One region of the Streptomyces sp. NBC_01520 genome, then DNA from elsewhere that is predicted to be linked to it. Evidence: riboswitches for the same ligand, from Rfam matches in the RefSeq annotation. Region 1 holds a riboswitch; each other region holds the start of a gene.
What was found. A riboswitch is a leader RNA that binds a small molecule or an ion and turns the genes downstream of it on or off. The one in region 1 is predicted to bind S-adenosylmethionine.

Region 1 (10,362 bases):
GCATCTACGGCCTGGCCAAGGCCAACATGCGCAAGATCTTCCCGGACCACTGGTCCTTCATGCTCGGTGAGATCTGCCTCTACAGCTTCATCATCATCATCCTCACGGGTGTGTACCTGACGCTGTTCTTCAACCCGAGCATGAACGAGGTCGTGTACCACGGCTCGTACGAGCCGATGCAGGGCATCCGGATGTCCGCGGCCTACGCCTCGACCCTGGACATCAGCTTCGACGTCCGCGGTGGCCTGCTGGTCCGGCAGATCCACCACTGGGCCGCGATCATCTTCCTCGCCGGCATGTTCGTACACATGTTCCGAGTGTTCTTCACCGGCGCGTACCGCAAGCCGCGCGAGATCAACTGGCTGTTCGGCTTCCTGCTCTTCGTGCTCGGCATGTTCACCGGGTTCACCGGCTACTCGCTCCCGGACGACCTGCTCTCCGGTACGGGTGTGCGCTTCACGCAGGGCGCGATCCTGTCGATGCCGATCGTCGGTACGTACATCTCGATGTTCCTGTTCGGCGGGGAGTTCCCCGGTACGGACATCATCTCGAGGTTCTACTCGATCCACATCCTGCTGCTGCCGGGCATCATGCTCGGGCTCGTGGTCGGCCACCTCATCCTGGTCTTCTTCCACAAGCACACGCAGTTCGCCGGACCGGGCAGGACGAACAAGAACGTCGTCGGCATGCCGCTGTTGCCGGTCTACATGGCCAAGGCCGGAGGCTTCTTCTTCCTGGTCTTCGGCTTCATCGCGATCCTCTCCGCGATCGCCACGATCAACCCGATCTGGGCGCTCGGCCCCTACCGTCCCGACCAGGTGTCCACGGGCGCCCAGCCGGACTGGTACATGGGATTCGCGGAAGGCTTCGTCCGCGTGATGCCCGGCTGGGAGATCAACCTCTGGGGCCACACGCTGGTCCTGGGCGTGCTGATCCCGCTGGTGCTGTTCGGCGTCGTCCTCGGCGCGCTCGCGATGTACCCGTTCATCGAGTCGTGGATCACCGGGGACAAGCGCGAACACCACATCCTGGACCGTCCGCGCAACGCTCCGACCCGTACCGGGCTGGGCGTCGCCTGGGTGACGATCTACTTCGTCATGCTGATCGGCGGCGGCAACGACATCTGGGCGACCCACTTCCACCTGTCGCTCAACGCGATCAGCTGGTTCGTACGAGTCGCCTTCTTCGTCGGACCGGTCCTGGCGTTCATCGTCACCAAGCGGATCTGCCTCGGCCTCCAGCGCCGCGACAAGGAGAAGGTGCTGCACGGACGCGAGTCCGGCACCATCAAGCGCCTGCCGCACGGTGAGTTCGTCGAGATCCACGAGCCGCTCGGTCCGGAGCAGCTGCACACGCTCACGGCGCACGAGCAGTACAAGCCGGTCGAGATCGGCCCCACGGTCGACAAGAACGGCGTCGAGCGCAAGCCGTCGTCCCTCCAGAAGCTGCGGGCCAAGCTCAGCAAGAGCTACTACGGCGACGAGAGCCAGATCGCCAAGCCCACCGCCGAGGAGTACAAGGAGATCACCAGCGGCCACGGCCACCACTGATCACCTCAGCTGATCGCCACAGCAGGAGCCCCGTCCATTCGATGGACGGGGCTCTTCGCCGTTCCCGGGGCTGGATAGGGTGGGGACCGATCCCCATATCGGCTGTGGACCCCAGGAGCGGACCATGAACATGGCGACCCCGGACGGCGGCGACAGCGCGGCGGCCCGTTCCTGGCCCGGCGTGCTCACCCCTCTCCTGCGCGGTGAGAACCTGACCGCCGAGGACACCGCGTGGGCCATGGACCGCATCATGAGCGGCGAGGCCACCGACGTGCAGATCGCCGGGTTCGCGGTCGCGCTGCGGGCCAAGGGTGAGACGGTCGACGAGGTCACCGGCCTCGTGAACGCCATGTACGCGCACGCCAGGACCATCCACGTGCCCGGTCGTACGGTCGACATCGTGGGCACCGGCGGCGACCTGGCCAAGACGGTCAACATCTCCACCATGTCGGCGATCGTCGTCGCGGGGACCGGCGCCAAGGTCGTCAAGCACGGCAACCGCGCCTCGTCGTCGGCGAGCGGTGCCTCCGACGTCCTGGAGAAGCTCGGCGTCAGTCTCGAACTGACACCGCAGCGGGTGGCCGAGGTCGCCGAGGAGGCGGGCATCACCTTCTGCTTCGCCGTGAAGTTCCACCCCGCCCTGCGCTACGCGGCCAAGGCCCGCAAGGAGCTCGGCACGCAGACCACCTTCAACATCCTCGGCCCGCTCACCAACCCGGCCCGGGTGCGTTCCCAGGCCATCGGGGTCGCCGACGTGAAGATGGCCCCCATCGTCGCGGGCGTGCTCGCCGACAAGGGCAACTCGGCGCTCGTCTTCCGGGGCGACGACGGTCTCGACGAGCTGACCACCACGGCGACCTCCCGGGTCTGGATCGTCCGGGACGGCACCGTGCGCGAGGAGGCGTTCGACCCGCGCGACGTCGGCCTGGAGCTGGTGCCGGTCGAGGCGCTGCGGGGCGCCGACGCCTCGTACAACGCGGACGTCGCCCGCCGGCTGCTGGACGGGGAGACCGGTCCGGTACGCGACGCGGTGCTGCTGAACTCGGCTGCCGCGCTGGTCGCCCTCGACCCGGGCGAGGGCACTCTGAACGAGCAGATCGCCGCGGGGATGCTGCGGGCCGCCGAGTCGATCGACTCGGGTGCGGCCAAGCGCGCACTGGAGCGCTGGGTGGCCGCGAGCAACGCGTAGGACCCCTCGTTCCGGCCGTGTCGCGCGTGTCGACGGCCCACGGGCGTGTGAGGTGAAGCAGGGCGCAGTCCGGATCGCGGACTGCGCCCTTGCGTGTACAGGCAGGTATGGCAAGATGCTGCGCAGGTCATGAGTGACAGCGACTACGGCCCCGGCCCGCTGTCCGGCAACCCTCCGTCCGTGGCGGGGTGCCCCGGGTGAAGACCGGGCCGCAGGCAGCGAGGTCTGCGGCAAGCGCGGGCCCCTCGGCATCTGTGGATGCCAACCCCCGGGGTCCTGGTCCCTAGGGAGCCTCTTGTGAGCAAGCGAATGCGATAGGGCTCAACGCCCTTCTCCGCACACCCTTTTCTTCTTTCCCCGCGCTGCCGCGTACTGCCGGCGCGAGGATTTCGCCTGCCTGTTACGGGAGTTCGCCATGTCTGTCTCCACTGCTGTCCTCGACCAGTCCCTTTGTGCCCCGCTGCCCGTTCTGGGGGCGGATGTCACTGTTCCGTTGGTTACGGGTGGCGACGTCACCTATGCCGCCCTCGACTACGCGGCGAGCTCCCCGGCCCTGCAGCGGGTGTGGGACGACGTGGCGGCCTACGCCCCGTACTACGGCAGCGTGCACCGCGGGGCCGGGTACCTGTCGCAGCTCTCCACCGACCTCTTCGAGAGCAGCCGCACGACGGTCGCGGACTTCCTCGGCTGCCGTCCCGGGGACCAGGTGGTCTTCACCCGCTCGACGACGGACTCCCTCAACCTGCTCGCCTCCGTGCTGCCCGCCGACTGCCAGGTCTTCGTCTTCGAGACCGAGCACCACGCCTCGCTGCTGCCCTGGCGCGACGCCCGGGTGACGTACCTCGACGCCCCGCGCACCCCCGCCGAGGCCGTCGCCACGCTGGAGCGGGCGCTGGCCGACCGTGACCCGCACGGCCCGGCGCTCATCTGCGTGACCGGTGCGTCCAACGTCACCGGTGAGCTGTGGCCGGTCAGGGAACTGGCCGCCGCGGCCCACGCCCACGGGGCGCGCATCGTGCTCGACGCGGCGCAGCTGGCGCCCCATCACCCGGTGGACATCGCGGAGCTGGACGTCGACTGGGTCGCCTTCTCCGGGCACAAGCTGTACGCGCCGTTCGGCTCGGGCGTCCTCGCGGGCCGCGCCGACTGGCTGCTGGACGCGGAACCGTACCTCGCCGGCGGCGGCGCGTCCCGCAAGGTCGCCCGGCGTACCGACGGGGGCGTGGACGTGGAGTGGCACACCACGGCGGCCCGGCACGAGGCGGGATCGCCCAACGTCATCGGCGTCTACTCCATCGCCGCCGCCTGCAAGGCCCTGACCGAGGCCGGGTTCGACCGGCTGGTCGCACGCGAGCAGCAGCTCGTCACCCGGGTCCGTGAAGGACTGGCGGAGGTGCCCGCCGTCAAGGTGCTCTCGCTGTTCGGCGACGACGCCCCGCGGGTCGGCGTCATCTCGTTCGTCGTCGAGGGCTGGAACAGCTCGCACTTCGCCGCCGCCCTGTCCGCGGAGTACGGCATCGGGGTGCGCGACGGACTGTTCTGCGCCCACCCGCTCGTCCGTACGCTGCTCGGCAGCGAGCCGCAGGACCCGGGCGAGTGCGGTGCGCCGGAGGCCGAGCCGGGGGAGAGGTCGCTCAACGCCATCCGGGTGAGCTTCGGGGCCGGTACGCCGGACGAGCACATCGAGCGGTTCCTGGGCGCGGTCCGGGAACTGGTCCGTACCGGTGCGCGGTGGACCTACCGCACCGAGGGCGGCCGCTGCGTCCCGGACCGGGGCGCAGCACAGATCTGACGGCTTCGGGTACGGCTTCGGCCGGGGACGGGAGCGGCACTCCCGTCCCCGGCCGAAGCCGTGGTGTCCTACGCGTCGAGTCCGTATGTCCTACGCGTCGAGGCCGATGGCGAAGGCCGCCTCGAGGTCGTGCTGCGAGTACGTACGGAAGGCGACGTGGGTGTCGGTGCCCTCGACGCCCGGGATCTTGCTGATGCGGCCGGGGATGACGTCGGCCAGATCGTCGTGCTTGGCCACCCGGACCATGGCGATCAGGTCGTACGTACCGGTGACCGAGAAGACTTCGCTGACGCTGTCCAGCGCGGCAATGGCCTCGGCGATCTCGGGAATCCGGTCCACGCTGGTCTTGATGAGCACGATCGCGGTGATCACGGCTTGCTTTCTCCCTCGGTGGCCGTGGCTGGAGCCTTCACCCTAACCCCACCCCGGAAGCGCCCCCAGGCGTAGAGGAACCCGGTGGCGAAGCCCGCCACATGGGCGAGGTAGGCCACGCCCGGGCCGCTGCCCGCGCCCTGCGCCGCCAGCCACTGCAGGACGAACCAGAACACGAGCACGATCCAGGCGGGGAAGCGCAGCGGCAGGAAGAAGAGGAACGGGAAGAGGCTGGTGACCCGGGCGCGGGGGAAGAGGCTGAGGAAGGCGCCGAGCACCGCCGAGATCGCCCCCGACGCGCCCACCAGGGTCTGGTCGGAACCCGAGTGCACGACCGCGTAGACCACCAGGGCGAAATAGCCGCAGCAGACGTAGAAGAAGGCGAACTCGGCGCGGCCCATGCGTTCCTCGGTCATGGCGCCGAACACGTACAGGAAGAGCATGTTGCCCAGCAGGTGCAGCCAGCTGCCGTGCACGAAGAGTGCGGTGAGCGGGGTGAGTGCCGCGTGGGCGGAGCCGTCCAGGAGTTCGCTGGGGATCACGCCCCACCGCTCGAAGTAGCCGGCCTGCGAGGCGAGCAGGGCGTCGGCGGAGCCGCGGACCGGGGCGAGGCCGGAGAGCGGGCTGAGGAGGAAGACGGCGAAGCACAGCGCCATGAGCCCGTAGGTGACCGGTGCGCCGCCCGGTGCGGTCGCCGCCCCGAGTTCCCTGGCCCGTGCCCGCCAGTCGACTTCCCGCCAATCGATCACGTACAGAGCTTGACGTACCGGGTGACAACGGGACGGACCGCCTCGCCGTGTCGATGGGTATGCGCTAGGCCGTAGGGTTACCCGAGGACATCCGCAGTTCGACGGCGCACCGCGAGATCGAAGACCTGGGCACCACGAGACTCGACGAACGACGAAAGAGGACGCAACGATGACGACGGTTCCCCTGCCTACGGACGGGACCCGCTGGCGCTGCACGCTCTGCGGCAATCTCACCCGGTTCGACGTGACGCGCTCCTCCAAGGTCGTGGAGTACGTACATCTCGACCTGGCCGGGGAGTCGAGTGTCGAGGAGCGCGAGGTGGTCAGTGAGACCATCGAGTCGGTCCGCTGTCGTTGGTGCAACGCGGTGGACCAGATCGAGCTGGTCGACAGGCCGGGTGCCGACTCCTGACGGGGCCGCGCGGACAGACACATTGGGGTGATGGATGGTGGAGCAGCCGACAGGCGGCGCCGAACCGGCCGACGAGGCCGACGGTGCCGCGGAGTCGCTCGACCGTCCGCTGCCCGAAGGCGTGCGCCGCAAGGTCGTGGCGCTCGTCTCGGACGCGTTCGGCGGCCTGACCGTCGGCGAACTCCCCGCACAGCTCCGGCAGTACGCCAGGTTCACCCCGAGCCGGCGGGCCAAGTTCGCGGGGAACGCGATGGCGGCCGCGCTGGAGAGCGACGCGGCGTTCCGCCGGCGCATCGGTGAGCGGATCGGCCAGACCCAGCCCGAGTTGGCCGCCGCGCTGGAATCCGGTGCACCTCCCGCCGCGGCCGATCCGGTCGACGTGGCCGCCGCCGCATACGTGCTGCGGCCGGCCGGCTGGGTCAAGCTGGTGGCCGCCGCGGGCGAGGAGGTCCAGCGGGCGGACGCCGAGCGGGCCGACGAGGAGACCCGGCACGAGCTGGAGCGGCTCCGCGAGGAGCTGGCCGCCGCGCGCGGCCAGATCAGGGCCGAGACCGAAAGGCTCCGTGCCGAGCTGGACGCCTCCCGCAAGGAGACCGAGTCCCTGCAGCGCAAGCTGCGCAGCGCCCTCAGCGAGGTGAAGCGCGGCGAGGCGGCCCTGCGCAGGAGCGGCGCCGAGACCGACGGGGTGCGTGCCGAGACCGCGGCCCAGGTGTCCGCCGCCGAGAGTGAGTCCCGGCGGCTCAAGGCACGCCTCGCCGAGGCGGAGACCGCCGTCGAGGCCGGCCGCAGGGCTGCCAGGGAAGGGCGTTCGGTCGAGGACATGCGGCTGCGGCTGCTCCTGGACACCGTCCTGGACGCCGCTCAGGGGCTCCGTCGTGAACTGGCCCTGCCGCCCTCGTCGATCCGCCCGGCGGACGGCGTCGACGCGGTGGAGCCCGGCCGGATGTCCCCGAAGGACATCGCGGCCAGAGCCCTTTCGGAGACCGACCCGGCGCTGCTCGACCAGCTGCTCGCGCTGCCGCAGGCGCATCTCATCGTCGACGGCTACAACGTGACGAAGACCGGCTATCCGCAGATGCCGCTGGAGAAGCAGCGGTTGCGGCTCCTGGGCGGGCTCTCGGTCCTCGCCGCCCAGACCGGCGCCGAGATGACCTGTGTCTTCGACGGGGCCGAGCTGGCGGCCCCCGTGCTGCTCGCGCCGCCGCGCGGGGTGCGTGTGCTGTTCAGCAAGGCGGGGGTGACCGCCGACGAGCTGATCAGACAGCTGGCCCGCGCCGAACCGCCGGGCAGGCCCGTCGTGGTGGTCTCCACCGACCGTGAGGTGGCCGACGGGGTGGCGAAGGCGGGAGCCAGACCGGTCGCGTCCGCCTTGCTCCTGAAGAGGCTTTCGCGCGTCTAGTTCCGTATGTGCGGCATGGGTGGCTTGCCGGAATTTCTGGAACGTACCGTCAACTCACCGCTACACGCCGTGTGATGAAAGTAAAGAAGTGCCTGGTGTGACGAGATTTTTCTCGTGAGGATTTGAACTGATCACAAGATGGTCACTAGGGTCAGGCCTCGAACCTTCGCACGGATGATCGCCCACCCGGGGTGACAGCGAAGGAACCGCCGAGTCCGTGACGTGCACGGAGCCGGGGATTTCCGTCCCCCACAGCCCGGTAGGCGGCTCGAGGAAGAAGGAGCTCGCCTTCGTGGCGTCCCACCGTCGTCCCAAGCAGCCGAGCCGCACCCGCGTGACCGTGCTCACCGCGACCGCCGCAGCAGCCGTGGCCCTGACCTCCCAGGCCGCCCACGCCGACCCCAAGCCGACCAAGAGCGAGGTCAAGGCGAAGGTCGACAAGCTCTACCACGAGGCCGAGGCCGCCACCGAGAAGGCCAACGGCGCCGAGGAGGCGCAGGGCAAGCTCAAGAAGCAGGTCGACGCGCTCCAGGACAAGGTCGCCCGCGGCCAGGACGAGCTCAACACCCTGCGCGGCGAGCTCGGTTCGCTCGCCACCGCGCAGTACCGCTCCGGTGGGCTCGACCCGTCCGTGCAGCTGCTGCTCTCCTCGGACCCGGACGACTTCCTCGACCAGGCCTCCGCGCTCGACCAGCTGACGGCCAAGCAGGCCGAGTCGCTGCAGAAGATCCAGGCGAAGCAGCGCGCACTCGCGCAGCAGCGCAAGGAAGCCCAGGCGAAGATCGGTGACCTCGCCGACGTCCGCAAGACGCTCGACGAGAACAAGAAGAAGCAGCAGGGCAAGCTCGCCGACGCACAGAAGCTGCTCAACACCCTCACCGCCGCCGAGCGGGCCAAGATGGACGAGGAGGAGCAGCGCGCCAGCCGCGCCGCCGGCGAGCGGGTCCAGCTCGGCAACGAGGCCCCCGCCTCGGCCCTCGGCGCCGCCGCCCTCCAGGCCGCCTCCACGCAGCAGGGCAAGCCGTACGTCTCCGGCGGCACCGGCCCCAACTCGTTCGACTGCTCGGGCCTGACCCAGTGGGCCTACGCCCAGGCCGGCGCCCAGATCACCCGCACCACGTACACCCAGATCAACGACGGCGTGCGGATCGGCCGCGGCGCCCTCAAGCCGGGCGACCTGGTGTTCTTCAACAACACCTCGCACGTGGGCCTGTACGCGGGCAACAACCAGATCCTGCACGCCCCGAAGCCGGGCACCGTGGTCCGTTACGAGTCGATGGACTACATGGGCACCTTCCAGTTCGGCGTGCGGATCTGACGCCCGAACGGGCGAACCACCGCACACCCCGCCGACACCCGCCCCGCCGGAGACCGACAGGTCACCGGCGGGGCGTCGTCGTATCGCCGCCCGCCCCCGGCGTGACCTCCGGCCGCCAGGGTGGCGGCGGACCGGGTCATCCACGACCCCGTCGGTGATGCCCGTCTCCTCGGTCACCCGCGTCTGACCGTACGATCGGCTGGATGGCTGCTGGGACGCGGGACACGCGGCGGGGACGTACCCGCGGACGGAGCACGGCGGGCGCCGTGCTCGCCGGACTGCTGTTCGCGTCCGCCTGCGCCGCGCCCCGGGACACCGCGGACCGCGTCACGGCCGAGGAGATCGGCGTCACCCTGGACCGGCGCGCCACCGCCGTCATGGCCCACGACACCAAGGCCTACCTGGCCGCGCTCGACCCGCGGGCCGAGTCCTTCCGGGCGGCCCAGCGCACCGAGCTGCGCAACCTGGCCGACGTGCCGCTGGAGTCCTGGGCGTACAAGGTGAACGGCGTCTCCGGAGCGGGCACCGGCCGGGTCAGCGCCGACGTCGAGCTGCGCTACCGGTTCAAGGGCTACGACAATGCCCCCATGTCCTCGTCCCGCACGGTCGAGCTGGTACGCCGCGGCGCTGACGGCCCCTGGTACATCGCCGCCGACCGGGCGGCCGAGGACACTCCCGGGCTGCTCTGGCAGCAGGGCGACGTCGAGGTCGTACGGGGCACGCACAGCCTGGTCCTGGGGGTCGGCCGCCCGGCGGAGGAGCTGCGCCGCGTCGCGGACACCGCGGACCGGGCCGTGCCGGCCGTCTCCGGCGCCTGGCCGGAACCCTGGGCGCGGCGGGTCGTGGTGCTCGTACCCGAGTCCGTGGACGACATGGCGGGGCTCCTCGGCTCACCCGTGGAGAGCTACCGGGGCATAGCGGCCGTCACGACGGGCGAGGTCGGCGGCAGCGGCCGGCGGCCCGCGGACCGGGTGATCGTCAACCCGCAGGCGTACGGAATGCTCGGCGAGTTCGGCCGGCGGGTCGTCCTCACCCACGAGACCACCCATGTGGCGACCCGGTCCCACACCTCCGCCGCCACCCCCGTCTGGCTCTCCGAGGGCTTCGCCGACCTCACCGCGTACCGCCAGGAGAGCCGTACCGCCCAGGAGCTCGCCCCCGATCTGGCCGAGGCGGTACGGGGCGGTGACCTGCCCGCGCGACTGCCGGTGGACGAGGACTTCGGCTTCGGCGGGGACGCGGAGACGCTGGCGAAGGCGTACGAGGGCGGCTGGCTGGCCTGCGAGCTGATCGTGCGGGACTGGGGCGAGGAGGAGCTGATCGCCTTCTACAAGGCCGTCGGGGCCCGCTCCGGGCGGGACGGGGCGGTGGAGCACGCCATGCAGAACGTGCTCGGCACGACACCGCAGGACTTCACGGCGCGCTGGCGGGACTATCTGCGCGACCGGCTCGGCTGACCCGCTCCGCCTCCCCGCCCCGCACCCCCGGCACGGTCCCGCGCCACAGCCGCCACCCGGCGGTCACCGTCGCAGCGACCAGCAGGCCGTTGCGCACGGCCAGGAGCGTTACGCCCTGCCCGTC
Region 2 (10,362 bases), 4.9 Mb from region 1:
CGGCGGCTGGCAGACCCCTGAGGGGCGGCCCGAGGCCCCCGTACGCACGTACACGATCCGGGCCGCCCGCCCGGAGAGCGGCGAGATCGACATCGACTTCGTGCTGCACGGCCACGGGACGGCATCCGGCTGGGCCGCCGCCGCCCGCCCGGGCGACGTGATCGGCCTCAACTCCCCCACCGGCCTCTACAACCCCCCGGCCGGCCTCGCCTGGCAGGTCCTGATCTCCGACCTGAGCGGGCTGCCCGCCGTCGGACGCCTCATCGAGAACACCCCGGCCGGCGTCACGACCCGGGCCGTCCTGGAGGTTCCCGACGAGCAGGGTGTCCAGCCGCTCCCGGACCGGCCCGGCGTCCGGGCGACGTGGACCTATGGCGGCAACGGTCACGGCCCCAGCCGCCTGGCCGAACTGGTGAGCGCCGCGATCCCGCCCGGCACCGACCTGACCGACGGCTATGTGTGGGTGGCCGGCCAGACGGACGCCCTGCGTGCCGTACGCCGCTACCTGCGCAAGGAACTGAAGCTGCCCGCCGACCGGTTCAAGGTCGTCGGGTACTGGATGCCGGACGGCGACTCCTGGACCGAACGTTACGAGGCACTGCCCGCCGCCGTGCGGGCCGAGCTGGACAGCATGTGGGACAACCCGGCCGACGAGCCCGAGGACCTCACCATCCGGTACGAGGACCGTCTCAGCACGCTCGGCCTGTGAGCTGTTCCGGCGAGTGGCCCGGGCCTTCGGGGCCCGGGCCCTCGGGCGTCACGCCGCCGGGGTGAGTTTCCACTGCTGGCAGGTGTTGTTCAGCCAGGTCCACTGCCGTACGTCGGTGCCGTCGGCGGCCGAGCAGTCCGCCACGTCGGCGACCTTCCCGGTGGCCTGGTTGACGATGCGTACCCAGCCGCCGGTGTCGGTGGTGACGAAGCGGAAGCGCTGGCAGGTGTTGTCGAGCCACGACCACTGACGGAGGTCGGCGCCGTCGGCCGTCGAGCAGTCCGCCGTGTCGAGTACCTTGCCCGTCGCGACGTTCACCAGCCTGCTCGTGTCGTCGCCCCGGTCCTCGATCCGCCACCGTTGTTTCGTGCTGCCGTCGCACGTCCACTGCTGGACGTTCGCCCCGTCGGCGGTCGACGCGCCGTTCACGTCGAGGCACTTCCCGGTGGCCCGGCTGACCACCGTGTACGCGGTCGGTGTGGACGCCGTCTCGCCGGAGGGGCCGGCCAGTGTCGTACCGAGGGCGACGGGTGTGCCGAGATCCGGGGTGCCGTCGCTGTTCCAGCCGAACTTCTGCGCCCGCGCCGTACGTCCGTTGTCGCAGCCGTCGGACGCCGAGTCGTTGGCGTGGTAGACGATCCAGCTCTCCGTGCCGTCGGGCGAGGTGAAGAAGCCGTTGTGGCCCGGCCCGTAGACCCCGGCGGCGTTGTTCCGCTGGAAGACCGGGGTGGACTTCTTCGTCCAGGAGGACGCGGAGAGCGGGTTCGAGCCGGTCAGGGTGAGCTGCCCCAGCTTGTAGTCGGGGGTCCAGCAGCCGCTGGCGGAGTAGACGATGAAGGTCTTCCCGCCCCGCTGGAGCACCTCGGCCCCCTCGTTGACCGTGCCGCCCGACTTCTCCCAGTCGTAGGTGGGCGTCGAGATCGTCGAGAACGAACCGCTGAGCGTGTACGGGTTCGACATCGGCGCGATCACCAGGTTCTGCGTACCGCCGCCGCTCGCGCTGCCCAGCAGGTACATCGAGCCGTTGACGGTGAGCACGCTCGGGTCCAGCATCCAGGTGCTGCCCAGCTGGTTGCGGTACGTGTAGGGCCCCATCGGGTCGGAACCAGCGCTCTGCAGCACGTGCACCCGTTGTGTGGGGTTGTAGTCGGCGATGTTCTGCCCCGCGACGAAGTACAGGTACCAGCGGCCGCCCGAGTAGTGCAGTTCGGGCGCCCAGATGTTGCAGCAGCGGGAGGCGGCGTCGCCCTGCCACACCTGCACGCTCGGCGCGGTCGCGAGCCCGGCCAGTGTGGGGGACTTGCGCATGGTGATGACGTCGGTCCAACTCGTCGACACCAGGTAGTAGTTGCCGTCGTGGTAGGAGATCCAGGGATCGGCGCCCTTCTGCGCCTTGACCGGATTCGTGTACGGACGGCCCTCGGCCGCCGACGCCGATGTCGACTGCCCGAGGGCGAGGGCGAGCAGGAGGGCGCTCAGCAGGGTCAGTAGGCGACGGGCCATCCGCTGCTCCAGTTCAGTAGGTTGACGCCGAGCTTCGGGGTGCCGTTGTCCTGGCCGTCGTAGTAGTGGTAGACGAGCAGGTCACCGTCGGAGTCCGCCAGGATCGACTGGCCGCCGGGGCCGATGTACCGGCCGTGCGACTCCATGACGGGGGTGCCGCCGTTGCTGAGCATGCCGACGCCGTTGCGGTCCTTGTAGGGCCCGGTGACGCTCGTCGCCCTGCCCACCTTGATCTTGTACGTGGAGCTGGTGCCGGCGCAGCAGGTGTCGTACGAGGCGAAGAGGTAGTAGTAGCCGTTGCGCTTCACGATCGAGGGCGCCTCGACGGCCTTGGTCCCGGTGGGGCGGGAGGCGAGGGAGCGGCGCGCGGTGTCCCCGGCGTACTGCTTGCCGGTCGACGGGTCGACGCGGATCATCTTGATCCCGGTCCACCAGGAGCCGAAGGACAGCCACCACTTGCCGTCGTCGTCCACGAAGAGGTTGGGGTCGATGGCGTTGAAGTCGCTCGACGAGTTCGAGGTGTAGACGATGCCGTAGTCGCTCCAGCTGCCCGCCAGGCCGGTGGTGGAGCCGGCGAGCCCGATGGCCGAGGTGTTGGAGCCGAAGGACGAGACGGCGTAGTACATCAGGTACTTGCCGCCCCGGTAGGAGATGTCGGGGGCCCAGGGGTCCGAGGCGGAGGAGTAGTTCTTCCACCAGCTCGGCTTCGTGGTGAAGGCGTTGCCGGACCGGCCGAAGGCGGTGCGGTCGGTGGAGGTGCGGAGCTGGAGGCCTTCTCCGGTGGAGTAGAGCAGGTACTGGCCGGACGAGCTCCGGATCATGGACGGGTCGTGGACGACGATGTCGCCGTTGACGGCACCGGGGTTGGGGTACGCGGAGGCGCTGCCGGGCACGAGGGCCATCAGCAGCGCGGCGGGGAGAACAGCGAGGGTCCTTCTCAGGGTGCAGCTCATGAGGAGATCTCCTCCTTCGGTCGTGGGGTGGGGAGCGGGGCGGTACGGGCGGGCGGGCACCGGTTGGTCGCCGCCGCCGGCGAATCGGTTGCCGTGTCCATGCCATCCCCATGTGTTCGATATACCGAATGACGCTCGGCACTTCGGACGGGACCGTAGAATCGAACGCGTCTTGCGTCAACGGATCGCGCAGGGATTCGCCGGATACCGGTGTCACGTCCGACATCACGAACAGCGGTGACTCCAGGCGCGGTTGACCGGTCGGGCGCGACGGGAGCGTCGCGTCCGACCGATCACGCCCGCTAGAGCCCGTAGGTGAAGTCCCCGCGGGCGGTGCGCTGCGGGCCGGGCGCCGTGGTCGCGCACAGTGCGCCGCCCTCGGTGCCGACGTTCACCAGCCCGGTGGCTTCGCCGTCGAGGCCCACGAACCGCAGCGCGTGCCAGCGCGGCAGCCAGAAGACCCTGCCCCGGTGACGGGCGAGCAACTCCCGTAGATCGGCGGGGGCGTGCATCCAGACCTCGGGCAGATCGCCCGCGTGGTCGAAGGCGGCGCGCAGTGCGAGCCAGCCGTCGTCCCGCACGTCGCTGGAGGTCAGCAGCAGCTCGACGGCCTGGCCGGGCTCCTGCGCGCACTTCTTGGCGTGGATCCAGTGCACGTGGTGGCCGGGGGCGTACCGCGTGCAGCCGTCGTGGTGAATGAAGTGGGGGAGCATGGGCCGTCGCCCGCCTTCCGGGGTCGTGGACCCCGGGGGCCCGTCCCCGGTGGTCCGCTGTTCCCCGCGCGGTGCCGCGCGGAGCGGGTCGTCACCCGGAGCACCCGCAGCGGAGCGGGGTGCCGTCCAGCGAGCCGGGGCTTACCACTGGAACTCATGACCCACGGAAAGCGTAACAGGAGCCGAGAGGCCGTCAGGATGCCCGCACCGCCCCGGCGCACGCCCCGTCCTGGCCCGGCGCACGCCCCCTGCGTGCCCCGCACACCCCGGCGCACGCACCACCCGTTCCGCCCCCGCACGCTCCCCGGCCCGGGCGCCCTCGTCCCGGACGGCACCCGCACGTTCCCGGCCCCGACAGCCCGCGACCTCAGCCGTGCAGCAGCACGGGAAACGCCTCCATGTCGTTCTGCGTCATCACGGGCAGCTTGCGGATCTCCTCGTCCGGTACGGCGAGTTTCAGCTCCGGGAAGCGGCCGAACAGCGCGGGCAGTGCGATGCCCGCCTCCACCCGGGACAGGGCGGCGCCGGGGCAGATGTGCGGCCCGTGACCGAACGTCATGTGCCGGATGGGCGTCGGGCGGGTGATGTCGAAGGCGTCGGCGTCCTCGCCGTGCTGCGCGGTATCGCGCCCGATGGCCCGGTAGGAGATCACCACGCCCTCCCCCTTGGCTATCACCTGCTCACCGACCTGGATGTCCTCCGTGGCGAACCGCATCAGCAGATGCGTGGTGGGGGTGTCCCAGCGCAGCGTCTCCTCGACCACCGTGTCCCAGGGGATCTCCCCGTCCAGTACCTTCCGCAGCTGGTCGGGGTGGGCGAGCAGCGCCCGTACGGCGTTGAGTATGAGCCCGATCGTGGTCTCGTGCCCGGCCGCCACCATGGCCTTGAGGTTGCCGACGACCTCCTCCTCGGTGAGCGGTTCGCCGCCCTCCTCCGCGAGGATCAACGCACTGGTGAGGTCGTCGGTGGTGCGGGCCTTCTTCTCCCGTACGAGCTCCGCGTAGAAGACGTCCAGTTCCGCGATGAGCGCCATGCGCTCCTCCTGCGGGGTGAGCATGGAGAAGAACGCCTTGTAGCGCTTCGTCAGCATCGGGTGCTGTGCCTCGTCCACCCCCATCAGCAGGCCCACCACCCGCATCGGCAGCGGCTGCGCGAACACCGTCTTGAGGTCGACGACGCCGTCCTTGCCCTGCTCGGCGAGTGCGTCCAGCAGCTCCTCGGTGAACTTCTCGATGGCCGGGCGGATCGCCTCCAGCCTGCGCGGGGTGAGCGCCTGGGAGGTCTTCGTCCGCAGCCGGCGGTGCTCCTCGCCGTCCACGGTGAACATGGAGCGCCCCGCGTCGATCATGCCGATCAGTGGCCAGGCGTGCGTGACCTCGCCGCTCTGCCACAGCCCCCACGCATCCAGGTCCTTCACCAGCCGTGTGTCGACGAGGAGTTGACGTGCCTCCGCGTGCCGGGTGACGGTCCAGGCGGGCACCCCGAGGAGTTCGATGCGGGCCAGCGGGGCGCCGCCCCTGGTCAGCTGCTCGGTCTCACCGTCGAGGTCCTGGACCAGCGGGTCGACGACCACGGTCGCGTGCGGGCAGTTCACAGCAGGTCTCCTGTCGTGCGTACGGGAGCGAACCGGACGGGCAGCGCGTTCATCCCGCGCAGGAAGGCGGAGGGCCGCCGCACGAGTTCCTGGGGCGGTACGGCGAGCTGGAGGTCGGGCAGCCGGTCGAGGATGACCTCGATCCCGGTGCGGGCGATGGTCTCGGCGATCACCTGCGCGGGGAAGGGGCAGCGGTACTCGCCGTGGCTGAAGGCGAGGTGCGCCGCGTTGCTGCCGTGCGCCGCGGCGCCGGGGCCCAGCTCCTGGCGTATCAGGGGGTCGGTGTTGGCCGCGCCCAGACCCAGCAGGAGCATGTCCCCGGCCTTGATCGTCCGGCCGCCGAGCTGTGTGTCACGGACCGCCCAGCGGCCGGCCAGGATCTGGGTGGGGCTCTCCTCCCACAGGACCTCGTTCATCGCGTCGCCGATGCTGCGCCGGCCGCCGGCGAGCGAGTCGGCGAACTGGTCCTCGGTGAGCATCAGACGCAGCGAGTTGCCGATCCAGTCGGCGGTGGTGAGGTGGCCCGCCGCCGTGATCGCCATCAGGTCGAGCGCGTACTCCTCGTCCGTGAAGGGCGCGGGATCCGCGAGCATCCGCGAGGTGACGTCGTCCCCGGGCTCGGCCCGCTTGGCCGCCACGAGCCGCCGCATGTGCTCGCCGAACCGCCCGTACGCCTCCTGCGCCCCGGGTCCTCCGTCGGCCAGGTCCTTCAGGACCCGGGCGATGTCCGCGCCCTCCGCGTCGGGGAAGCCGACGAGCCGGGCGAGGACGAGCACGGGCAGCGGTTCGGCGAATTCGGCGACGAGGTCGGCCGTACCCCGGCCGCACATGTCGTCGACGAGCCGGTCGGCGAGCTGCTCGCAGTGCTCCCGGATCTCGAACGGGTCCGCGCCCTCCAGCGCGGGCACCACCATCTCGGAGTGCCGCCGGTGCTCGGCGCCCGCGGTGAAGTAGATGGACGGCATGGGCCGCCCCACCATGGGGAGCAGCGGCCAGTCCTCGGGGATGTGCTCCCACTGGTTCCACAGCCCGACGTCCCGCGGGAACAGCTCACCGTCACTGGTGACCTGATGGAGCTCCCGGTAGCCGACGACCAGCCAGGCCGGAAAGCCGCCGGGGAGCTCGACGGGGACCACGGGCCCGTACGCGTGGCGCATCGTCCGGTACAGACCCTGCGGGTCGGTGTGGAAGTCCGGTCCGCCGAGCGGTACGGGAGCGGTGGCGGCGTGCGCGGGGCAGCTGCCGGACGCGGGCGCGGTGGATAAGAAGGGGCTCGTCATCGTGCGGACTCCTGGCAGACGGCTTCGCGCGTTGCGGCCATACGATCAACGCGCGACCACTATAAGGAGGTTCAGTGAAGCATTGGGTTACTGTCGCGCCCATTTCCCGACTGTTCACGATCACATAGCTATGGCGTGGATCACGGGAACCCCGCGTCCGGTCCGGGGAGACAGCTGGTGCGAGGTGCGACGGACAGGACGATCGTGAGCGCATGCGTGAACGGATCAGGGCGGGCGACCGCGAGGCGCTCGCCGCGCTCTACGAGGAGTACGCGCGTTCGGCCGCCGGGCTGTCGGACGGCGCGGGTTCCGGCGGTTCGGGGGGTTCGTGCGGTGCGGGTGACACGCTCGCCGTCGTCACCGACGCCGAGGGCGTGGCCGATTCGGTGGCGGCGGAACTCCGGGCCTCCGACGCCGACCCCGGTCCAGGCCCACGACCGGCAGCCCCGGCCACAGAGCGCTGGGCACGGGAGGCTCCTCGGGCGGATCGCAGGCCTTCCAGTCGTCGCGTCGTTGTGAGGGCAAGGACGAGGTCACGCCCGAAATGGCCCCTTATGCCTGCCCGCCCCCTCACGACGACCGGCCGTTCCCCGTCAGGGCTTCCCGGACCACCAGCGCCCCTACGCGTGGCAGACCGAACAGGCCCAGCAACCCCTCGGCGACCTTGAGGAAGCGCTGTTACGCGGCGGCGGCGAACCCCCTACTTCCTCGGCTCCTTGGTGCTCGTCAATGACAGCCGCTCCGCCGAGGCCGACGTCACCGACGGTCAGCAGAGGCTGACGACCCCGACCATCCTGCTGACCGTCATACGCGATCTGGCTCAGCAGCCCGATGTGGTGACCGACCTGGTGGCGCGGTTCTCGGCACCCTCGGCGATGGACCGGTCCATGTCGGCCAGCATCGCGGCGAATTCGCCGGGGATGCCTGCCGCGGTCAGGCGGTCGCGCATCTGCTCGTACGTGAGCTGCCGGTGCTCCACGGGCCTCCGGACACCTGCGCCAGGACGGAGGCGACTTCGCTGTAACTCAGCGCCTCGGGACCGGTGATCACCAGATCCGTATCTGGCGCCACGGGGCCGGTGAGGGCCCGTACGGCGACCCCCGCGATGTCGTCGGCGTCGACGAAACCGACCTTGCCGTCACCGGTCGCGCTCGACACGACGTCCGACTCCCGGATGCTCTCGGCGTGCAGATGCCCGCCGGTGAAGTTGTGCATGAACCAGAGGGCCGCAGCACGGCCCACTCGCCGAACAGGCCGTCGGCCAGCAGCGCGTGCACCCGCCCGACCCCGGGTCCGCCTACGGGAATGGCCGAGGAGCTGAGAAGGACGACGCGCCGCACCCCGGCCGCACGGGCCTGCCCCAGGCCCTGCGAGAACAGCGTGGGGCCCCGTAGATATCGAGTCCGGCTCCAGCGATACAAGTCCCCATGACACCGCCGGACTACCGGTTCCTCAACGCCCGCTGTCCGCGCATTCGTCGCTGTCGCCGCCGCTGCGGCACTGATGCCCCGTGGAGCCACGGTCGTTCGGCGGCGGCGCGTTGTCCGGATCCTGCGGAGCGCACGGCACACCGGCCCGCGTCGGGCAGGGCGGCAGCGGCGCCGGGTGGGCGCGCTCGTGCTCGTCCAGTCCCGCGGCTACGGTGGCTATCAACAGGGCAGCTCCGAGCAGCAGTTGGAACGCCCCGGCGAACGGGTGCCTAGAGCGCAGGAAGAACACGGCGACCAGGACCACGCCCAGCGTGAACCCGCCGAGCCAGAAGACCGGCACCCAGTCCATCGGGGGCGGCCCGCTGTCCGAGGAAGCGTTGGCGTTCCCGCTCGCCGACCGCGCCCAGCCCCGCATCCCCAGCGTCAGGACCATGAGGAAGGCGAAGGCGATCTCGATCAGGACGACGATCAGGGTAAGACACCCGCCCTCGAGCCCGTGCCCCTTGGGCACGGTGTCACGCCCGCCCTGGTGCGTAACCCCTGGCAGGGACGGGGGGCCGGATGCGGGCTCCATGGTCATGACCGTACTTTGGTACGGAACCACGCACTCCACACCACCGTCCCCAAGCCGAGACCCATTCGTTGCGGGACAAAATGTGGGAGTCGCTGGTCCATCACCTCGGCCGTCGCGCGCGCCACCGTGTCCTCCCGGAGTTCGAGGAGCACCTGGGGCAGTTGACGGAGCTCGGCAAGCAGGCAGCCTCCCTTGTCCGGGAGGGCCGGCGGGGCCTTCCGGCCCCCGCCATCCGAAGAGAATCCGCCGCCGACTCCTGTCATCCCGCCTTCTTCCGCTCCTGACAGCGGGTGGACTTGAAGACCTCGCCCTTGTGGACGGTGACCCGACCGCTGGCGTCCAGGTTGCCGTTGGCCATGATCGCGTCGAACTCGCCGCTGGCGTTGCTCGCCCGCTCCCAGTAGCACCCGAAGCTTCGTCGGTGCTCAGCGCGTTCGCCGGGTATACCCAAGGCGTCGTGTGGTGGACGGCGATCCCGAGGCCGGCGAGTACGGCGGGGGCGGTGCGGGCGGTGCGCGAGACGAAGTGGGAGCTGTGCTCGGCGATGAGCCGGGCGAGCAACGGTACGACGCGTCCCTCGACCTGGCCGACGTCAGTACCGGCGGGCAGCTCGTCCTTCTGGACGGTCTCCGCAGACCGGGAGAGCCCGTTGCGTCCGTAGATCGCCGTGATGATCCAGGGCCCGGAGAGCGGAGAGGGTGATCACCTCGGGTCACTCTTGCCGACCTGCCGCTTGCTGGCGTTGACGGCCGCCGATCTCAACGACTACGTACGCAAGTATGGCTTCCTCGCCCAGATCGCCCCGTACCGCGCCCCGAGCTGGAGCGCCTCCACCTCTACGGCCGCTACTTCTCAACCGGCTTCCGCGCCGCGCAGACGGTGGCGTCGACATAGGCGAGATCGGCCTCAGTCACCTGCGCGTGGAGAAGACGGGCGAGTACGACGTCTCCCTCAACCCCGAGGGCTCGGCCGAACTCCCGGGCTTCGGTGACGGGTCCGGCGGCGCGGCGGAGGCGGAGAAGTCGCTGCTGTCGGAGCTGATCGAGTCGTTCAACGCCAAGTTCGGCACGGACTTCTCCGAGGAAGACGTCCGCAAGCCGTTCAACAGGACGACGGAAGACCCCAAGGTCCGGGCGGCGGCCGTCGTCAACGACGAGGCCAACTTCGGCAAGGTCTTCGACCGGGCCTTCGCCGACAGCATGGCCGATCCTATCGAGGCGACCCCCGGCATAGGACGCCAGTACTTCGGTCCCGACAAGAGCTTCCCGTCCAACCTGGACCGCAGCGCGCGTCGGGCGGCGTGGCGGATGATCCGCCACGAGGAGAACGTGGACGAGTAGTCCTCGGACGGACGGGGCCCGGCGCAGTGCCGGTTCGGCGTTGTGGCGGGCCCCTCATGCGTACGTTGCTCAGCCAGCGACGAGCCCTACGAACCCTGCCCACGCGCCTGGTCCAACGGTCAGCACGGGGCCGCTGGCCTGCTTCGAGTCCCGGATGTGTACGTGGGTGGCTGCGGCCGCAAACTCCACGCAGTCTCCGCCTTCAGCCCCGCTGTAACTGCTCTTACGCCAGGCGACCTCGACGCACTCGCCACCGCCGCCGCTGC
Region 3 (10,362 bases), 2.4 Mb from region 1:
CGTCCGGCCCAGAACCCCGCCCGCCCGGCGCGCGAGGCCGCGGGGCGCACGGGGCATGCACGGCGGCTGGCTCTCGTACCTGATCCTCGGCTTCGCACTGCTGATCTCGGCGTTCCCGTTCTACTGGACGATCGTCGCGGCCAGCCGCTCCAACGCGGACCTCGCGAAGGTGCCGCCCTCGCTGCTGCCCGGGCCGAACCTCATCAAGAACTTCGAGGCGGTGCTGGAGGAGGCCGCGATCGGCAAGGCGCTGCTGAACTCGTTCATCGTGTCCGGCTCCATCACCGTCGGCACCGTGCTGTGCTGCACCCTGGCCGGATTCGCCTTCGCCAAGCTGCGCTTCAAGGGCCGTGGCGCGCTGCTCACCCTGACCATCGGCACGATGATGATCCCGCCGCAGCTCGGCGTCATCCCGCTGTTCATGCTGATCGCGGAACTCCAGTGGGTGAACCAGCTCCAGGCCGTGATCCTGCCAGGACTGGTGTCGGCCTTCGGGGTGTTCTTCATGCGCCAGTACCTGGTGCAGTCGCTGCCCGACGAACTGATCGAGGCGGCCCGCGTCGACGGCGCGTCCACCGCGCGCATCTTCTGGTCCATCGTCATCCCGGTCGCCCGGCCCGGCATGGCAGTGCTCGGCATGCTCACCTTCATGACCGCGTGGAACGACTTCTTCTGGCCGATCATCGCGCTGTCCTCGCAGGAGCCGACCGTGCAGGTCGCCCTGCGGCAGCTCGGCGGCGGCTACGTCCACGACCAGTCGGTGATCATGGCCGGCACCCTGCTCGGCACCCTCCCCGTGCTGCTGGTCTTCGGCTTCCTCGGCCGGCAGATCGTCGGCGGGATCATGCAGGGAGCCGTCAAGGGCTGAGTCCTCCCCCCACCACCCCCAACTCACCTCCTGGAGTGCCAGTCTCATGACCGCTGTCGATGCCCGCCCCAACACCGTGGCGGGGCTGCGGTTCCCCACCGGATTCCGCTGGGGGACGGCCACCGCCGCCTATCAGATCGAGGGAGCGGCCACCGAGGGCGGCCGCACCGAGTCCATCTGGGACACCTTCAGCAGAACCCCCGGCAAGGTCCGCAACGGCGACACCGGCGACATCGCCGCCGACCACCTGCACCGGATGCCCGAGGACGTGGCGCTGATGAAGGAGCTCGGCGTCACCGACTACCGCTTCTCGGTGTCCTGGCCCCGGGTCCAGCCGACCGGCCGGGGCCCCGCCGTCGAGCACGGCCTCGACTTCTACCGGCGGCTCGTCGACGAACTGCTGGCCGCCGGCATCCGGCCCGTCGCGACGCTCTACCACTGGGACCTGCCGCAGGAACTGGAGGACACGGGCGGCTGGCCCGAGCGCGACACCGCGCACCGGTTCGCCGAATACGCCGGGCTCGTGGCCCGCGCCCTGGGTGACCGGGTGGCGACGTGGACGACGCTCAACGAGCCCTGGTGCGCGGCCTTCCTCGGCTACGGCAACGGGGTCCACGCCCCCGGACGTACGAGCGACCTCGCCGCCCTGCGCGCGGCCCACCACCTCAACCTGGCGCACGGCAGCGCGACCGGGGTCCTGCGGAGCCTGCTGCCGTCCTCCGCCGAGGTCTCGCTGACCCTGAATCTGCACGCCCTGCGCCCACTGGCCGACACCCCCGCGGACCACGACGCCGTCCGCCGGATCGACGCCGTCGCCAACCGGATCTTCCTCGAACCCGTCTTCCACGGGCGGCTGCCGCAGGACCTGGTGCAGGACACGGCGACGGTGACCGACTGGTCCTTCGTCCGGGACGGCGACCTGGAGGTCATCTCCGCGCCCACCGACTCCCTCGGCATCAACTACTACTCCCCCAGCGTCGTCTCCGCCGGCTCGTCGGAGTCCCCGTCCCCGTGGGCTGGTGCCGAGAAGCACGTGGCGTTCACGGCCGCGGACGGCCCCCGCACGGCGATGGACTGGCCGGTGGACGCGAACGGCCTGTACGAACTCCTCACCCGGCTCCGCGAGGACCTGCCCGGCCTGCCGCTGATGGTCACCGAGAACGGCGCCGCGTACGACGACTACGCCGACCCGTCGGGCCAGGTCCACGACCCGGAACGGGTGGCGTACCTGGACGCCCACCTGTCGGCCGTGCATCGCGCGATCGGGGACGGCGTGGACGTACGCGGGTACTTCCTGTGGTCGCTCCTTGACAACTTCGAGTGGGCGTACGGCTACAGCAAGCGGTTCGGCATCGTGCACGTCGACTTCGCCACGCAGCGCCGCACCCCGAAGGACAGCGCCCGTTGGTACGCGGACGTCATCGCGCGGGGCGGCCTCGAACGCCCCTGACCACCGGGGCCCCCACGCCTCGCACCGCCGCCGACCACCGGGGCCCCCACGCCTCGCACCGCCGTCGAACAGCTGTGGCCCGCCTCCCCTTGTCCTTCCGTTCACGGGGTGCGGGCCACAGCGTGCGAAGTCCTCACGCCCCCACGGTCCCGTCGACGCCCTCGCGCAGGAGGTCCGCGTGCCCGTTGTGGCGGCTGTACTCAAGGAGCACGTGCACCATCGCCAGGCGCAGCGACACCTCCTTCTCCCAGCGCGGCTGGCGGCCCAGCAGGTCCAGGGAATCGGCCTCCCGCTCGACGCGGCGCGAATTCTCCACCTCGGCCTCCCAGGCGCCGAACGCCTCCACCCTGTTCGAGGCGCTCGCGTCGTAGGCAGCCTGGAAGTCGATCCGGTCGGACCAGACCATCGGCGCCCCGTTGTCCTCGAACACGCGGCGGAACCAGGCCCGTTCCACCTCGGCCATGTGCCGCACCAGTGCGAGCAGCGAGAGCGTGGACGGGGGCATCGACCGCCGCCGCAGCTCGTCGTCGTCCAGCCCCTCGCACTTCATGGCCAGGGTGGCCCGGTGGTAGTCGAGGAAGGCCCGCAGAGTCTCACGCTCGCTGCCCGAAACCGGCGGGCCTGTCCGGGAGTCCGTGGTCACGGGCGTGCGCTCCTTCGGGAGGGGGACGGAGAGGGACCAGTATCCGGCACCCCCGCGATCACGCGGACAGGAACGACGCCGGCCCCCGGGACGAATCCCGGGGGCCGGCGTCGTACAGGTACTGCGGGGTGCAGCTGACGCTGCGTGGAGCTGCTGATCCGAGGATCAGAAGTCCATGTCACCGCCCGGCATGCCGCCCGGAGCAGCCGCGGAGGCCTTCTCCGGCTTGTCGGCGATGACGGCCTCGGTGGTGAGGAAGAGCGCGGCGATGGACGCGGCGTTCTGCAGGGCGGAGCGCGTGACCTTCGCCGGGTCGATGATGCCCTCGGCGATCATGTCGACGTACTCGCCGGTCGCGGCGTTGAGGCCGTGACCGATCGGCAGGTTGCGCACCTTCTCGACGATGACGCCACCCTCGAGACCACCGTTGACGGCGATCTGCTTGAGCGGAGCCTCCAGCGCGAGCTTCACGGCGTTGGCGCCCGTGGCCTCGTCACCGGTCAGGTCGAGCTTCTCGAAGACGGCCGAGGCCTGGAGCAGAGCCACGCCACCACCGGCGACGATGCCCTCCTCGACGGCGGCCTTGGCGTTGCGCACCGCGTCCTCGATGCGGTGCTTGCGCTCCTTGAGCTCCACCTCGGTGGCGGCGCCGGCCTTGATGACGGCCACGCCGCCGGCCAGCTTCGCGAGGCGCTCCTGGAGCTTCTCGCGGTCGTAGTCCGAGTCGGAGTTCTCGATCTCGGCACGGATCTGCTTGACACGACCCTGGACCTGGTCGCTGTCACCGCCACCGTCGACGATCGTCGTCTCGTCCTTGGTGATGACGACCTTGCGAGCGGTGCCGAGCAGGTCGACGCCGGCGTTCTCCAGCTTGAGACCGACCTCCTCGGAGATGACGGTGCCACCGGTGAGGATGGCGATGTCGCCGAGCATGGCCTTGCGGCGGTCACCGAAGCCCGGAGCCTTGACGGCGACGGACTTGAAGGTGCCACGGATCTTGTTGACGACCAGGGTCGACAGGGCCTCGCCCTCGACGTCCTCGGCGATGATCAGCAGGGGCTTGCCCGACTGCATGACCTTCTCCAGCAGCGGAAGGAGGTCCTTCACGTTGCTGACCTTGGAGTTGACGATGAGGATGTACGGGTCGTCGAAGGACGTCTCCATACGCTCCATGTCGGTCGCGAAGTACGCCGAGATGTAGCCCTTGTCGAAGCGCATACCCTCGGTGAGCTCAAGCTCCAGACCGAAGGTCTGGGACTCCTCGACGGTGATGACGCCTTCCTTGCCGACCTTGTCCATAGCCTCGGCGATCTTGGCGCCGATCTCGGTGTCAGCAGCGGAGATGGAGGCCGTCGAAGCGATCTGCTCCTTGGTCTCCACGTCCTTCGCCTGCTCCAGCAGAGCGGCGGAGACGGCCTCGACGGCCTTCTCGATGCCACGCTTCAGAGCCATCGGGTTCGCACCCGCGGCGACGTTGCGCAGGCCCTCGCGGACGAGTGCCTGGGCGAGAACGGTGGCAGTGGTCGTACCGTCGCCGGCGACGTCGTCCGTCTTCTTGGCGACCTCCTTGACCAGCTCCGCACCGATCTTCTCGTACGGGTCCTCGAGCTCGATCTCCTTGGCGATGGAAACACCATCGTTGGTGATCGTGGGCGCGCCCCACTTCTTCTCGAGGACGACGTTTCGGCCCTTGGGGCCGAGGGTGACCTTGACGGCGTCGGCGAGCTGGTTCATCCCGCGCTCGAGACCGCGCCGTGCCTCCTCGTCGAACGCGATGATCTTGGCCATGTGAAGTGGTCCTCCCGGACAGGGGTGGATTTCTCCGGACCGAGAGGCGCCCGCGACGGACGGCCAGCGTGCTCTGTGGTTCCTTGCCCCACGGAGCCTGCGGGCCTCACCGGCCCGGTCCAAGTTCTGTCACTCTCACCTGGAGAGTGCTAACGCCAATGATTAGCACTCGACCCCTGCGAGTGCAAGCGTCCCCCCCGTCCGTGGACAACCGGGAGGGGGCGCACGGACGCACGCAGGGCCCGTATCCCCTCATCGGGGGTACGGACCCTGCGTGCGTGAGTAGTGTCGTTGGCCGACCGTGCCGAGCTCAGCCGACGGCGAGCTTGACCATGTCCGCCTGCGGCCCCTTCTGGCCCTGCGAGATCTCGAATTCAACTCGCTGACCCTCTTCGAGGGTGCGGTACCCGTCCATCTGGATCGCGCTGTAGTGGACGAAAACATCCGCACCACCGTCGACCGCGATGAAGCCGTACCCCTTCTCCGCGTTGAACCACTTGACGGTGCCCTGAGCCATGCCTAACTCCCCTATTACTGGCCCTTGCACGAGCACCGCACTTCGCGGGCCCGGGTCAAACTCACCCTCCGACAGGAGAGGGTGGCGTGCGCCGGAACGCGTCGACCGCGGCCGAATGTATCTGCCCAACTGCCCTCTGCAACAGGTCAATCGGACGAGAATTCTGGGCAGGCCTGAACGCCCGGATATGGAGAACTCGTGATACTCCGGGGCAATTCGGGCCGGACAAAGGCGGCTTATGCCACAAGGAGTTCACGTACTTTGGCTGCTTCTTGTCGCGACCGGGCGCATTCTCATATGCGGGCGGCACGGGCAGCTGAGGGGACTTCCCCAACTGTACCGCGCTCAACCATGCAGAATTGCCCCCTCCGCTTCTCTCGCGGAGGGGGCAATGATGTTCAGGCAGTTGTGCGGCCGGGCGGGAGCGTCGGGCCCCGGGCGTCGCGAACGACGGTCAGCCTCCGGCACCGTGTCCGACGGTCAGCCTCCGGCGACGGCCGGGATGATCGAGATGCCGGCGCCGTCCGGGGTGGCCGCCTCCAGGCCGCCCTCGAAGCGCACGTCGTCGTCGTTGACGTACACGTTCACGAAGCGGCGCAGCTTGCCCTGGTCGTCCAGGACCCGGGCGGCGATGCCCGGGTGGTCCTTCTCCAGGGACTCGATGACCTCGGAGAGGACCGTGCCCTCTGCCGGGACCTCGGCCTGACCGCCCGTGTAGGTGCGGAGGATGGTGGGGATGCGGACCTTGACGCTCATGTGGGTGCCTTCCTTCGGTCTCGGGTGGTCAGTTGGCGGCGGCGAGGCCGGCGGCGCGGAACGCCTCCAGGCTGGGCCGGATCGTGGCCGCCACACCGGTCGTCGGGGCGACGGCGTCCAGCGTCTTCAGACCGTCACCGGTGTTCAGCACGACGGTCGTCAGCGTCGGGTCCAGCAGACCGGCCTCGATCAGCTTCTTCGTCACGCCGACCGTCACACCGCCGGCGGTCTCCGCGAAGATGCCCTCGGTGCGGGCCAGCAGCTTGATCGCGTCGACGACCTGCTCGTCGTTCACGTCCTCCACGGCACCGCCGGTGCGCCGGGCGATGTCCAGGACGTACGGGCCGTCGGCCGGGTTCCCGATGGCCAGGGACTTGGCGATCGTGTTCGGCTTCTGCGGCCGGACGACGTCGTGGCCCGCCTTGAAGGCGGTGGAGACCGGGGAGCAGCCCTCGGCCTGCGCGCCGAAGATCTTGTACGGCTTGTCCTCGACCAGGCCGAGCTTGATCAGCTCCTGGAGGCCCTTGTCGATCTTCGTGAGCTGCGATCCGGACGCGATCGGGATGACGAGCTGGTCGGGCAGCTGCCAGCCGAGCTGCTCACAGATCTCGTACGCCAGGGTCTTGGAGCCCTCGCCGTAGTACGGCCGCAGGTTGACGTTGACGAAGCCCCAGCCCTCGCCGAGCGGATCGCCGATGAGTTCCGAGCAGAAGCGGTTGACGTCGTCGTAATTGCCCTCGATACCGACCAGTTCACCGCCGTACACCGCGGCCATGACGACCTTGCCCTGCTCCAGGTCGTGCGGGATGAACACGCAGGAGCGGAAGCCGGCGCGGGCCGCGGCGGCGCCCACCGCACCGGCGAGGTTGCCGGTGGAGGAGCAGGACAGGGTGGTGAATCCGAAGGCGCGGGCGGCCTCGACGGCGATCGCGACGACGCGGTCCTTGAAGGAGTGCGTCGGGTTGCCGGAGTCGTCCTTGACGTACAGGCCGCCGGTGACGCCCAGCTCACGGGCGAGGTTGTCGGCCTTGACCAGCTTCGTGAAGCCGGGGTTGATGTTGGGCTTGTCCGCGACATCGGAGGGAACCGGCAGCAGCGGCGCATACCGCCAGATGTTGTCCGGGCCTTCGGCGATGCGCTTCTTCAGCTCTTCGGGGGAGCCGCTCGGCAGGTCGTACGCCACTTCGAGCGGCCCGAAACAGGACGCACAGGCGAAAATGGGACCGAGCTCGAAACGCTCGCCGCATTCGCGGCAGGAAAGCGCTACGGCGGGACCGAGGTCCACGGCGGAAGAATTGTTGTTCGTTGCAACTGTCTGCACGGCCATGATGGCGGAGGCCCTTTCTCCTCATCTTCCTCGCGACGTATTTCGCCACAAGACGGAATTGGCACCTTCCCCACCGTGACCTCGCGGTCGGCAGGAGGGTTGCCGGGACTTCAACGGGCCGTTCCCTCAGTCCCTCTGGATGAGCGCTATGGCACCGGACCATTGATCCGGGCGTTTATTCGCGGACCGACCCCGACATGCGAGGGCCATCCGCGTTGTTCAAGACTGTAACCGAAGCCCCGGGCGATGGAGATAGTCGTCCGAACCGCGAGATGGATCACATACAGGGAGTATCGACCGTGCTGGAAGAGGTGGAACGCTGGCTGACCAGGCGTTCCTGGTCAGCCGCCGACCGCCCGCTCGAACGGCTCACGGCCGCCCGGGCGAGGGATCCGCACCGTGCGAGCGTGAGTGTCGTGCTGCCCGCGCTGAACGAGGAGGCGACGGTCGGCTCGATCGTCACGGAGATCAGACGCGAGCTCATGGAGAAGGTCAGGCTCGTCGACGAGCTGGTCGTGATCGACTCCGGCTCCACCGACGCCACCGCCGAGGTCGCCCGGCGGGCGGGCGCCCGCGTCGTGCACCGGGACGCGATACTCCCCTCGCTGCCCGCCGTCCCCGGCAAGGGCGAAGTGCTGTGGCGGTCACTGCTGGTGACCAGCGGGGAGATCGTCTGCTTCATCGACGCGGACCTGCGCGACTTCTCGGCGGACTTCGTGTCCGGGATCGTCGGCCCGCTGCTGACCGACCCCGAGGTCGAGTTCGTCAAGGCCATGTACGACCGCCCGTTGGGAGACACCGCAGGCCAGGGCGGCCGGGTCACCGAGCTCGTGGCACGCCCGCTGCTCAATCTGCACTGGCCGCAGCTGGCCGGCTTCGTCCAGCCCCTCGGCGGCGAATACGCGGTACGCCGCTCCCTGCTCGAACGGCTGCCCTTCCCCGTCGGTTACGGAGTGGAACTGGGCCTGCTCGTCGACGCCCTGCACACGGTGGGCCTGGACGCACTGGCCCAGGTCGACGTCGGCGTACGCAAACACCGCCACCAGGACGGCCAGGCGCTCGGCAGGATGGCCGCGGCGATCTACCGCACCGCGCAGCTGCGGCTCTCCCGGGGGCATCTGGTGCGGCCCTCGATCACCCAGTTCGAGCGGGGCGCGAACGGCTTCGTACCGCGCACCCACGCGGTGGACACCGAGGAGAGGCCGCCGATGCGTGAGATCGCGGAGTACGCGTCCCGGCACGCGGCGTAGCAAGGCGGGTCCTGCTTCACGTTTGGCGGCTTCCCGAACGGGCTAGGTTCGGGTACATGGTCTCCGAGCACGCTGCCCAGGTCCTCGTCGCGTCCAACCGCGGCCCGGTGTCGTACACCCTGCGTGAGGACGGCACGCTCGACTCGAAACGCGGCGGGGGCGGTCTCGTATCCGGCCTCAGCGCCGTCGAGGACAAGCTGTGGGTGTGCGCCGCGCTGGGCGACGGCGACCGCGAGGCAGTCCGGCAGGGCGTCTGTGAGCCCGGTGTCCGGATGCTCGACATCGACGCCGGGGTCCACGCCGACGCGTACAACGGCATCGCGAACTCGGTGCTGTGGTTCGTCCACCACATGATCTACCAGACGCCGGTGGAGCCCGTGTTCGACGCGGAGTTCCGCCGGCAGTGGGCCTCCTTCGAGGCGTACAACCGGGCCTTCGCCGAGGCGCTCGCCGAGGAGGCGGGCGTCGGCGCGGCGGTCCTGGTGCAGGACTACCACCTCTCGCTGGTGCCCGGCATCCTCCGAGAGCTCCGGCCCGACCTGCGGATCGGACACTTCTCGCACACCCCGTGGGCGCCGGTGGACTACTTCCGGCTGCTGCCCGACGACATCGGCGAGCAGCTGCTGCGCGGCATCCTGGGTGCCGACCGGGCCGCGTTCCTGACCCGTCGCTGGGCGGACGCGTTCATCTCCTGCTGCACGGAGATCCTCGGCGGCACCGGCCACACCCGGATCGGGGTGCACGGGCTGGGCGCCGACGCGGACTTCCTGCGCCGCCGCGCCCACGAGGCGGACGTGGACGCGCGGATGGAGACGCTGCGGGAGCAGGTGGGCGCCGGGCGGAGGACGATCGTGCGGGTGGACCGCACGGAGCTCTCCAAGAACATCGTGCGCGGCCTGCACGCCTACCGGGCGCTGCTGGAGGAGCGTCCCGAGTGGCGCGAGCGGGTGGTGCACGTGGCGTTCGCCTACCCCTCCCGGCAGGACCTCGCGGTGTACCGCGACTACACGGCGGAGGTCCAGCGGGTCGCCGACGGGATCAACGAGCAGTACGGCACCCCGGACTGGACCCCGGTCCTGCTGCACGTCGACGACGACTTCGCGCGCTCGCTGGCGGCGTACCGGCTGGCGGACGTGGCGCTGGTCAACCCGATCCGCGACGGCATGAACCTGGTCGCCAAGGAGGTCCCCGTCGTCTCCGACGAGGGCTGCGCACTGGTCCTCTCCCGGGAGGCGGGGGCGTACGAGGAGCTGGGCGAGGACGCGATCGTGGTCAATCCGTACGACGTGTCGGCCACGGCGGCGGCCCTGCACGAGGCGCTGACGATGGACCGCGACGAGCGGGGCGCCCGGACGAAGCGCCTTGCCGCCGCTGCGACTTCGCTGCCGCCGCAGCGGTGGTTCCTGGACCAGCTCGACGCGCTGCGGGGCTAGGGGCGCGCCTCCCGCGCGCCGGGGGTTACGGCTGTCGCAGGTGCTGGGCGAGGGTGGCCAGCAGGTCCACCACCGCTGCGGGGCCCGGCAGCAACAGGTCGGCGCGCTCCGCGAGTTCGGGAACCTCGGTGCCGCTGCAGACCAGCAGGCCCGCGGTGCCGTTGGTGCGGAGCTTCTCCACCGCGGCGTACGCGGCGAGGTCACCCAGGTCGTCGCCCGCGTACAGGACGGACTCGGCACCGGTCTCCCGTACGTACTCCGCGAGCGCGACACCCTTGTCCATGCCCGGCGGGCGCAACTCCAGGACCAGGCGGCCCGGTTCGACGATCA

Region 2: linked by a shared signal. The riboswitch ahead of OG524_RS31875 (hypothetical protein) and the one ahead of OG524_RS09835 (aminotransferase class V-fold PLP-dependent enzyme) in region 1 are both predicted to bind S-adenosylmethionine.
Region 3: linked by a shared signal. The riboswitch ahead of thrC (threonine synthase) and the one ahead of OG524_RS09835 (aminotransferase class V-fold PLP-dependent enzyme) in region 1 are both predicted to bind S-adenosylmethionine.

Annotation. Positions count from the first base shown of each region.
Region 1 is NZ_CP109404.1:2,157,048-2,167,409, reverse strand. It holds gene OG524_RS09845 (cytochrome bc complex cytochrome b subunit) at 1-1,550, shown strand, start outside; gene trpD (anthranilate phosphoribosyltransferase) at 1,675-2,739, shown strand; SAM riboswitch class IV at 2,865-2,982, shown strand; gene OG524_RS09835 (aminotransferase class V-fold PLP-dependent enzyme) at 3,155-4,531, shown strand; gene OG524_RS09830 (Lrp/AsnC family transcriptional regulator) at 4,622-4,903, opposite strand; gene OG524_RS09825 (rhomboid family intramembrane serine protease) at 4,900-5,652, opposite strand; gene OG524_RS09820 (hypothetical protein) at 5,822-6,064, shown strand; gene OG524_RS09815 (NYN domain-containing protein) at 6,102-7,463, shown strand; gene OG524_RS09810 (NlpC/P60 family protein) at 7,756-8,781, shown strand; gene OG524_RS09805 (hypothetical protein) at 8,985-10,238, shown strand; gene OG524_RS09800 (glycosyltransferase 87 family protein) at 10,195-10,362, opposite strand, start outside.
Region 2 is NZ_CP109404.1:7,055,854-7,066,215, reverse strand. It holds gene OG524_RS31890 (siderophore-interacting protein) at 1-709, shown strand, start outside; gene OG524_RS31885 (family 43 glycosylhydrolase) at 758-2,212, opposite strand; gene OG524_RS31880 (family 43 glycosylhydrolase) at 2,194-3,165, opposite strand; gene OG524_RS31875 (hypothetical protein) at 3,468-3,878, opposite strand; SAM riboswitch class IV at 3,930-4,040, opposite strand; gene OG524_RS31870 (cytochrome P450) at 4,246-5,472, opposite strand; gene OG524_RS31865 (cytochrome P450) at 5,469-6,752, opposite strand; partial or broken gene OG524_RS31860 (ergot alkaloid biosynthesis protein) at 7,573-8,116, opposite strand; gene OG524_RS31855 (DUF6234 family protein) at 8,205-8,756, opposite strand; gene OG524_RS31850 (hypothetical protein) at 9,016-9,207, opposite strand; partial or broken gene OG524_RS31845 (type I restriction endonuclease subunit R) at 9,508-10,096, shown strand; gene OG524_RS31840 (DUF397 domain-containing protein) at 10,166-10,362, opposite strand, start outside.
Region 3 is NZ_CP109404.1:4,523,370-4,533,731, reverse strand. It holds gene OG524_RS20580 (carbohydrate ABC transporter permease) at 1-868, shown strand, start outside; gene OG524_RS20575 (GH1 family beta-glucosidase) at 915-2,318, shown strand; gene OG524_RS20570 (DinB family protein) at 2,452-2,961, opposite strand; gene groL (chaperonin GroEL) at 3,127-4,749, opposite strand; gene OG524_RS20560 (cold-shock protein) at 5,060-5,266, opposite strand; gene OG524_RS20555 (MoaD/ThiS family protein) at 5,747-6,022, opposite strand; gene thrC (threonine synthase) at 6,051-7,349, opposite strand; SAM riboswitch class I at 7,368-7,495, opposite strand; gene OG524_RS20545 (glucosyl-3-phosphoglycerate synthase) at 7,649-8,599, shown strand; gene OG524_RS20540 (trehalose-6-phosphate synthase) at 8,656-10,032, shown strand; gene otsB (trehalose-phosphatase) at 10,058-10,362, opposite strand, start outside.